Regions from separate parts of the Lysobacter sp. DMC97 genome, predicted to be linked through region 2. Evidence: riboswitches for the same ligand, from Rfam matches in the RefSeq annotation. Region 2 holds a riboswitch; the other holds the start of a gene.
What was found. A riboswitch is a leader RNA that binds a small molecule or an ion and turns the genes downstream of it on or off. The one in region 2 is predicted to bind cobalamin.
Positions count from the first base shown of each region.

Region 1 (4,412 bases), on a different contig from region 2:
CGGATGCGCGCCGTGGCGTTCGGCGAGGTCACACGACGCCTCCAGCGCATGCAGGTAGATGCGTTCGGCGATGCGCGTGGACAGTGCCAGCGCCTCCGCGGAATCGAACGGCAGGCGCAGCCGGAAGAACACGTCCTGCAGGCCCATCACGCCCAGCCCGACCGGCCGCCAGCGGAGGTTGGAGCGCCGCGCGGTCTCGATCGGATAGAAGTTCAGGTCGATCACGTGGTCGAGCTGGCGCACGGCCACGCGCACGGTCTCGGCGAGTTTGTCGAAGTCGAAGAGCGGCGCGCCGCGGTCGTCCTCGGCGACATGCTGCGCGAGGTTGATCGAACCGAGGTTGCACACCGCGGTTTCGTCGGCGGAGGTGACTTCAATGATTTCGGTGCACAGGTTCGACAGGTGCACCGTGCGGCCCGGGCCGACCTGGTTGCAGGTGCGATTCGAGGCGTCCTTGAACGTCATCCAGCCGTTGCCGGTCTCGCCCAGCGTCTTCATCATCCTCGCGTACAGCGCGCGCGCCTTGACCGTGCGCACCGCGAGCCCCTGCAGTTCGGCCTGCACGTAGGCGCGCTCGAACGCCTCGCCCCACAGGTCGACGAACGCCGGCACCGTGTCCGGATCGAACAGCGACCAGTCGCCGTCGCTTTCGACGCGCTGCATGAACAGATCGGGGATCCAGTTGGCGAGATTGAGGTTGTGCGCGCGCCGCATCTCGTCGCCGGTGTTGTCGCGCAGTTCGAGGAATTCCTCGATGTCCGCGTGCCAGGTTTCGAGGTAGATGCAGGCGGCACCCTTGCGCTTGCCGCCCTGGTTCACCGCCGCGACCGAGGCATCCAGCGTCTTCAGCCACGGCACGATGCCGTTGCTGCGGCCGTTGGTGCTGCGGATCAGCGCGCCGCGCGAGCGGATGCGCGAATACGCCTGGCCGATCCCTCCGGAGAACTTCGACAGCTGCGCGACGTCGGCGTAGCGCGCGTAGATGTCGGCCAGCGAATCCTGCGGCGAATCCAGCAGGAAGCACGACGACAGCTGCTCGTGGCGCGTGCCGGCGTTGAACAGCGTCGGCGAACTCGGCAGGTAGTCCAGCGACGACATCAGCCGGTACAGCTCCAGCGCATCGCCGGGCGTCTCGCTCAGCGCCACCGCGATGCGCATGAAGAACTGCTGCGGCGTCTCGATCACCGTGCGCCGCTGCGGATGCTTCAGCAGGTAGCGATCGTGCAGCGTGCGCAGGCCGAAGTACTCGAAGCGCCGCGTCCGCGCCGGATCGATCGCATCGTTGAACTTGCGCGCGTGCTGCTCCACCGTCTGGCGCAGGCGATCGTTGATCAGGCCGAGTTCCGCACCCAGCGCGATCGACTGCGAGAACGAATGCACGCCCTGCCCGGCCACTTCCTTGTCGATGCAGCCGGACAGCAGGCGCGCGGCGAGGCGCGCGTACTGCGGCTCGTCGGCGATGAAGGCGGCGGCGGTGCGGATCGAGAGTTCGTCGAGTTCGCGGGTGGTCGCACCGTCGTAGATGCCGGCGATGGTCTTCAGCGCGACCCGCATCGGATCGATGTCGTCGAGGCCGTCGCAGCAGCGCTGCACGGCGCGCACGATCTTGCCGACGTCGACGGGCTCGCGGCGGCCGTCGCGCTTGGTCACGGTCATGGTGACGGGCGCGTGCGGCGGAGTGAGGGCGAAGTCGGACTGGCGTGCGGTGGCGGGCTCGGCGCGCGCGGGGATGGTCGCGGCGGACGGGACAGGGGACGGGGCGAGGAGGGTGTCGTGGCGCATGCGGGCTCTCCGGGGAAAAGGAGAGGGAGCGGGAGCGGCGCATGCGACCGGGCGCGGAGGGAACGCGGACGGACGACCGGCATCGCGGGGGAACGACGGGTCGCGCACAACGCCGGCCCCCGCCCCCTCGGGCGGGCCTGCATCGACGCGGTGGCGGAACGGCACGCGCCGACGTGCGCACGCGGCGCATCGCACGACGTCGACCTGCGCTCCCCGCGGAGACGGTGGCCAGACGACGCCGGAAGGACGGCGTCGGTCGAGGCAGGTCTTCGGGCTCACGGGCACGCGACCGGAGTCGCACCTACTGCGCGTCGCTTCCCGGCCGGCCCGTTGCGGGCGAAGCCAGTGCCATTGACGCGGGTCGTTCCCAGTTACCGCTGCGGGGCAGCCCCGGAATGAGCCAGCGACCGAGGTCGCCTGCCGCACCGGGTTCCCATTTCAGCCGACTCCGGGCGGAGTCGGCACCTTCGACGCGCACAACATAATGGGCTCGTCGGCATGGGTCAACACAAAATGTCGTGGCCGCGGCGCCACCAAGGCAAAACGAAGGCCGCCCGGAGGCGGCCTTCGTCGGACTGCGCGGACCGGCGCGGTGCCGGGCGCGGATTGCTGATCGGATTACTTCGCCAGGCGCTTCGCGATGGCGGCGCCGAGGTCGCCCGGCGACTTCACCGTGGTCACGCCCGCCGCTTCCAGCGCGGCGAACTTGCCCTCGGCGGTGCCGGTGCCGCCGGAAGCGATCGCGCCGGCGTGGCCCATGCGCTTGCCCTTCGGGGCCGAGGCGCCGGCGATGAAGCCGACCACAGGCTTTGTGACGTGCTTCGAGATGAACTCGGCGGCTTCTTCCTCGGCCGAACCGCCGATCTCGCCGACCATGATGATGCCTTCGGTCTGCGGATCGTCCTGGAACAGCTTCAGCGCGTCGATGAAGTTGGTGCCGTTGATCGGATCGCCGCCGATGCCGATGCAGGTCGACTGGCCGAGGCCGGCGTCGGTGGTCTGCTTCACGGCTTCGTAGGTCAGCGTGCCGGAGCGCGAGACGATGCCGATCTTGCCCGGCATGTGGATGTGGCCCGGCATGATGCCGATCTTGCATTCGCCGGGGGTGATCACGCCCGGGCAGTTCGGGCCGATCAGCACGACGTCCGGGTAGCCCTTCAGCGCGTTCTTGGCGCGGAGCATGTCGAGCACCGGGATGCCTTCGGTGATCGCGACGATCACCTTGATGCCGGCGTCGGCCGCTTCCATGATCGCGTCGGCCGCGAACGGCGGCGGCACGTAGATGACCGAGGCGTCGGCGCCGGTGGCCTTCACGGCTTCGGCGACGGTGTTGAAGACCGGCAGGCCGATGTGCTCGGTGCCGCCCTTGCCCGGGGTGACGCCGCCGACCACTTTCGTGCCGTAGTCGAGCATCTGCTGCGCGTGGAAGGTGCCCTGCTGGCCGGTGAAGCCCTGGACGATGACCTTGGTGTTCTTGTTGACGAGAACGGACATGAGATTGGAATCCTTCAGGTTGTCATCCCGAGCGACGCGAGGGACCTGCTTCTGCTTTCGACGGCGGACAGCAGGTTCCTCACTGCGTTCGGAATGACATCAAATTCAGGCGGCGACGGCCGCGACGGCCTTCCGGGCGCCGTCGTTGATGTCGTCGGCGGGGATGATGGCGAGGCCGGAGGACTTCAGCAGCGCCTTGCCGGCGTCCACGTTCGTGCCTTCGAGACGCACGATCACCGGCACCTTCACGTCGACTTCCTTCACCGCGGCGATGATGCCCTCGGCGATCATGTCGCAGCGGACGATGCCGCCGAAGATGTTGACGAAGATCGCCTTCACGTCGGGATCGCGCAGGATCAGCTTGAACGCCTCGGTCACGCGCTCCTTGTTGGCGCCGCCGCCGACGTCAAGGAAGTTCGCCGGCTCGCCGCCGTTGAGCTTGATCACGTCCATCGTCGCCATCGCGAGGCCGGCGCCGTTCACCATGCAGCCGATGTTGCCGTCCATCGTGACGTAGTTGAGGTCGTGCTGGCTGGCCAGCACCTCGGTCTCGTCTTCCTGGCGGATGTCGCGCATCGCGGCCAGTTCCGCGTGGCGGAACGTCGCGTTGTCGTCGGAGTTGATCTTGCCGTCGAGCACGGCGAGGTCGCCGTTGGTGAGGATGGCGAGCGGGTTCAGTTCGACCAGCGCCAGGTCCTTCTCGTTGAACAGGCGGAACAGGCCCAGCATGATCTTCGTCAGCTGGCCGACCTGCTTGGCGTTCAGGCCGAGGGCGAAGCCCATGTCGCGGCACTGGTACGGCTGCAGGCCCTGGACGTAGTTCACGTGCAGGGTCTTGATCGCGTCGGGGTTCTCGACCGCGGTCTTCTCGATCTCGACGCCGCCGTCGGCGGAGGCGATGAAGGTGACCGCCTTGCTGCTGCGGTCGACCAGCACCGACAGGTACAGCTCCTGCGCGATGTCGGTGGCCTGCGTGACCAGCACGCTGTCGACCGGCAGGGCGACGCCGGCGGACTGGTAGGTCGACATCTTCGTGCCGAGCATGCCCTTGGCGTAGTCGCGGACCTCGTCGTAGGTCTTGGCGAGCTTGACGCCGCCGGCCTTGCCGCGGCCGCCCGCGTGGATCTGGGCCTTGA
Region 1 is NZ_JBQUZR010000005.1:365,590-370,001, forward strand. Features, by position in the region: gene ACT53Q_RS13275 (ribonucleoside-diphosphate reductase subunit alpha) at 1-1,656, opposite strand, end outside; cobalamin riboswitch at 2,026-2,267, opposite strand; gene sucD (succinate--CoA ligase subunit alpha) at 2,401-3,276, opposite strand; gene sucC (ADP-forming succinate--CoA ligase subunit beta) at 3,382-4,412, opposite strand, start outside.
Region 1: it holds a riboswitch for cobalamin, as region 2 does, so the genes downstream of both, ACT53Q_RS13275 (ribonucleoside-diphosphate reductase subunit alpha) here and btuB (TonB-dependent vitamin B12 receptor) in region 2, are expected to answer to the same signal.

Region 2 (4,412 bases):
TAATTCGAAGCGATCTCACGCAATGCGTCTTCGCTGGCGTCGTTGCCGAATCGCAGCGAGAGCAGGCCGGTGGGATAGCGCGGGCGGCCGGCGTCGTCGACCAGCGCCGGCAGCACCACGTAGGCATCGCCCAGCAGCCGGTGCAGGCTGGTCCAGCCGGCGCGCACGCTGCGGGGCCGGCGCTTGAGCCGCACCAGCCAGCCCGGCGTCGGCCCGGCGAGGGGCTCCACCTGCGCCTTGTCGGCGAGGCGTTCGGCCGGATCGGGCATCGATGCGCGCGCGGCCTTCTTCGCGGGCACGGTGGCGGCCGCGGGCCTGACCACGAAGAGGCCGGGATTGAGTTGTTCGGACGGGGTCGGCATGGCGGTTGCCGGAGCGGGACGGCGGAGGGCGCGATTTCGGGACGAGCGTCGTGGAAACGATACGCCAAAAACGTGACGGCGGAGGTTCCGCCGTTCAGCCGCCTGCCGGCCATCCCGGGCGGGCCTTCCGCCCGGGACGCCGGGGCCGTCAGTGGCCCGGATCGAAGCGGACCGCCACCGTCCACGTGCGGCCGGCCTGGTTGTAGTAGACCGCGGTCTCGTAGCGGCGGTCGAACACGTTGGCGACGCCGGCCTGCAGCGTCCAGGCGTCGGCGAGGCGGTACTCGGCGCGCAGGTCGAGCGTGGCGAAACCGCCGAGGCGGCGGCTGTTGGCCACGTCGTCCCAGCGCGCGCCCTCGGCCATGCCGGTCACGCCCACGCGCACGGCGCCGAAGGCGCGGTCGACGTCCAGCCGCGCGGTCTCGCGGGCACGGCGCGGCAGGTCCTTGCCGCGATTCGGGCCGGCGGCGCGGTTCTCGGGATCCAGCCAGCTGGCGGCGCCGTTCACGTTCCAGCCGTACAGCGTGCCGTCGGCGCGCAGCTCGGCGCCGCGCAGGCGGGCCTCGTCGATGTTGTTGGGCAGGCCCAGCGAGGCGTCGTAGGCGATCAGGTCATCCACGCGCGTCTCGAACGCATCGAGATGCACGCCGATGGCGTCGCCGCGCCACGCCAGCCCGGCCTCGGCCGTGCGCGAGGCTTCCGGACGCAGCGCCGGGTTGCCGAAGAACGGGTAGTACAGCTCGTTGAAGGTCGGCGCCTTGAACGCGGTGCCGTAGCCCGCGGTCACGCGCCAGCCGTCACCTAAACCCAGGCCCCACGCCGCGTTGCCGGTGGTCTTGCCGCCGAACTGGTCGTTGTCGTCGCGACGCAGCGCGAGCTGCACGTCGTGCTTGCCGAAGCGGCCCTGGTACTGCGCGAACGCCGCGCGGTCGCCGCGGCGGTTGTCGTCGAAGACGGTGTCGCTGCTGACGCGATCGCGCAGCCAGTCGGCGCCGACGGTGATCGTCTGGCCTTCGGCCGGCACGAAATCGGCCTGCACCGACGCGGTGTCGCGGCGGCTGGCGAAAAAGCCGTTCGGCGCGTCGCCGAGGAAGTTGTCGGAACTGTCCTTGTTGCTGCCGGCGGACACGGTGAGCGTGAACGCATCGCTCGCCTTCCACTGCAATTGCGCGCCGACGGCCTGCTGCACGATGTCGGAGTTGTCGACGAAGCTGCCGTCGTAGTCGTTGTGGCCGCTGACGTGCAGCGCGTGCGCCTGCAGCGTGACGTCATCGCCGATCGCGACGCCGCCGCGCACCGACACCGCGCGGTTCTCGTAGCCGTCGCGATCGGTCTGGCCGTCGACGAAGCAGCCGGCGAACACCGGGAATCCCGCGCCGCGGCAGGCGTCGATGCCGTCGGTCGTCACCAGCCCGGCGTCGAAGCCGAACCAGCCGCGGTCGTTGCCGCCGCCGAAGCCGAGGCCGCCTTCGCGACGGCCGTGGCTGCCGGCGCCGGCGTGGAAGCGGAACGTCGCCGCGCCCTGGTCGCGACGCGTGAAGATCTGGATCACGCCGCCGATGGCATCGGAGCCGTACAGGCTGGAGCGCGGGCCGCGCACGATCTCGATGCGGTCGATCAGCGCGATCGGCAGGTCCTGGAACGAGGCCAGGCCCGACGTCGCCGAACCGATGCGCACGCCGTCGACCAGCACCAGCACGTGGTCGGATTCGGCGCCGCGCACGAACAGCGTGCTGAGCTTGCCGTCGCCGCCCTGGTTGCTGAGGTTGATGCCGGCGCGGCCGCGCAGCAGCTGGCCGAGCGAGCTGGCCTGGCTGCGCTGGATGGCGTCGCGGTCGACCACTTCGACCGGCGCCAGCGCCGCATCGACGGTGACCGCCGTGCGCGTGGCGGTGACGACGACCGTGTCGAGCGCATCGGCATCGTCGCCGGTCTCTGCGGAAAAGGCGGAAGGGGAGAACAGCGCGGCCGAAACGGCCAGCGCCAGCGTGATCTTGCGGAAAGACATTCGGGACTCCATCGCGCGCACCCGCGCGGCGAGACATCAGGCGGGAAGTCGCGAACGGAGGACAGGCTGCGAGCGGCGGGCCGCGCGGACGCGGACGGCGACATCGCCGCGACGCCCTCCGCATCGCAACCGTGTGGCTTCGTGGCCGGTCTCCGGACTCGCGCGCGAACGGAGGGATCCGTTCGGTCGTCGCGCCTTCCCGTGGAGACCACAGTGGCGGATGCGACGATTTGACGCGCTTACCGTTGCGGGGGCAGTGCCGGGATCGTTCCGGAGATGTTCCGGAACCCACCGGCTTCCCGTTTCAATCCCGTGGCGAAGAAACGCCTCAGGATCACCGCGAAGCGCGCGCAGTGTAGCCGATCGCCCCGAGCTGGGCGGGCAGGCGGCTCAATCGCCGCTGTCGGGCTCGTCGAACAGGCGGAAGGCCGGGGCGGCCTCTTCGCGGACGGTGTGGGTGGTGGTCACCGGCGAGGCGACCGGGCGGCCGCGCGGCGGCGGCAGCAGGGCGATGGCGGCGTCGGCGGCGACCAGCAGTTCGCTGCGGCGTTCGGCCGGGACGTCCTGCCAGTGGCAGTCCATCAGCGCGCCTTCCAGCGCGTACAGCAGGTTGAGGCTGGGCTTGAAGCCCGCGCGCTTGACGCGCATGAAGGCTTCCAGCGCGCCGATCGCGCGCAGGTCTTCCTCGGTGCGCAGGCCGACCTGGCGTAGCCAGGCCGCGCTTTTCGGACCGATGTTGCGGAGTTTGATGGACGTCGCCATGGGCGGATGGGATCGCGAAATGAAATCGTGGCGTCGCGGCTCAACCGTCCGTGCGCAGACTGCGCACGAACAGCGCCGCGATCGTTTCGAGCCCTGCCTGATCTTCAACGCCGAATCGGTCCGGAACCGGACTGTCCAGATCGAACACGCCGAGCAGCGCGCCGTCGCGCACCAGCGGCACCACCAGTTCCGAACGCGAGGCCGCATCGCAGGCGATGTGGCCGGGGAAGGCGTGCACGTCGGCGATGCGCTGGGTCTCGCGGGTCCGTGCCGCCGCGCCGCAGACGCCGCGGTCCAGCGGGATGCGCACGCAGGCGGGCAGGCCCTGGAACGGGCCGACCACCAGCTCGGTGCCGTCGAAGAAGTAGAAGCCGACCCAGTTGAGGTCGGGCAGCGCGTGGTAGACCAGCGCCGAGAGATTCGCCGCGTTGGCGATGCGGTCGTGTTCGCCGGCGAGCAGGGCGTCGGCCTGCGCGGCGAGCTGGGCGTACTGTTCCGGCTTGTCGCCGGTGAGCGGAATGGCGGCGAAACTCATGCATGCAGTGTAACAGCGGTGTCGCCGCGCCTTACCATGCCTTCCCCGCGCGGGCGCCCGCGTGTCCGCGCATGGAGTCCCGACGATGACCGCATCGCCTGCCGCCCGCAGTCTCTACGTCACCGGCACCGACACCGGCGTCGGCAAGACCGTCGCCAGCGCCGCGCTGCTGCACGCCTGGCGCGCGCGCGGCCTGCGCGCGATCGGCATGAAACCGATTGCGAGCGGCTGCGACGCCACGCCCGACGGCTGGCGCAACGATGATGCCCTGCGCCTGCAGGCCGCCAGCGATCCGCGCCCGGGCTACGACGACGTGAATCCGTGGGCGCTGCCGGCCGCCACCGCGCCGGCGTTCGCCGCGCGCGCGGCCGGCGCGACGATCACCCCGGCGCCGATCCTCGCCGCGCACGCGCGGCTCGCGGCGCAGGCCGACCGCGTGCTGGTGGAAGGCGTCGGTGGCTGGGAAGCGCCGCTGGACGACGCGTTCTCGCAGGCCGATCTGGTGCGCGCGCTGTCGCTGCCGGTGGTGCTGGTGGTCGGCCTGCGCCTGGGCTGCCTCAACCATGCCGCGCTCACCGCGCGCGCCATCGCCGCCGACGGCTGCGCGCTCGCGGGCTGGATCGTGTCGGAGATCGAGGCGGACATGCCGTTCCGCGAGGAGAACCTCGCGTGGCTTGCGCGGCATCTGCCGGCGCCGTGCTGGGGCGTGCTGCCGTTCCATGCGGAGGCGTCGGCGCCGGAGCGC
Region 2 is NZ_JBQUZR010000003.1:71,854-76,265, forward strand. Features, by position in the region: gene ACT53Q_RS06455 (hypothetical protein) at 1-362, opposite strand, end outside; gene btuB (TonB-dependent vitamin B12 receptor) at 511-2,370, opposite strand; cobalamin riboswitch at 2,497-2,727, opposite strand; gene ACT53Q_RS06465 (TfoX/Sxy family protein) at 2,761-3,132, opposite strand; gene ACT53Q_RS06470 (GAF domain-containing protein) at 3,173-3,667, opposite strand; gene bioD (dethiobiotin synthase) at 3,753-4,412, shown strand, end outside.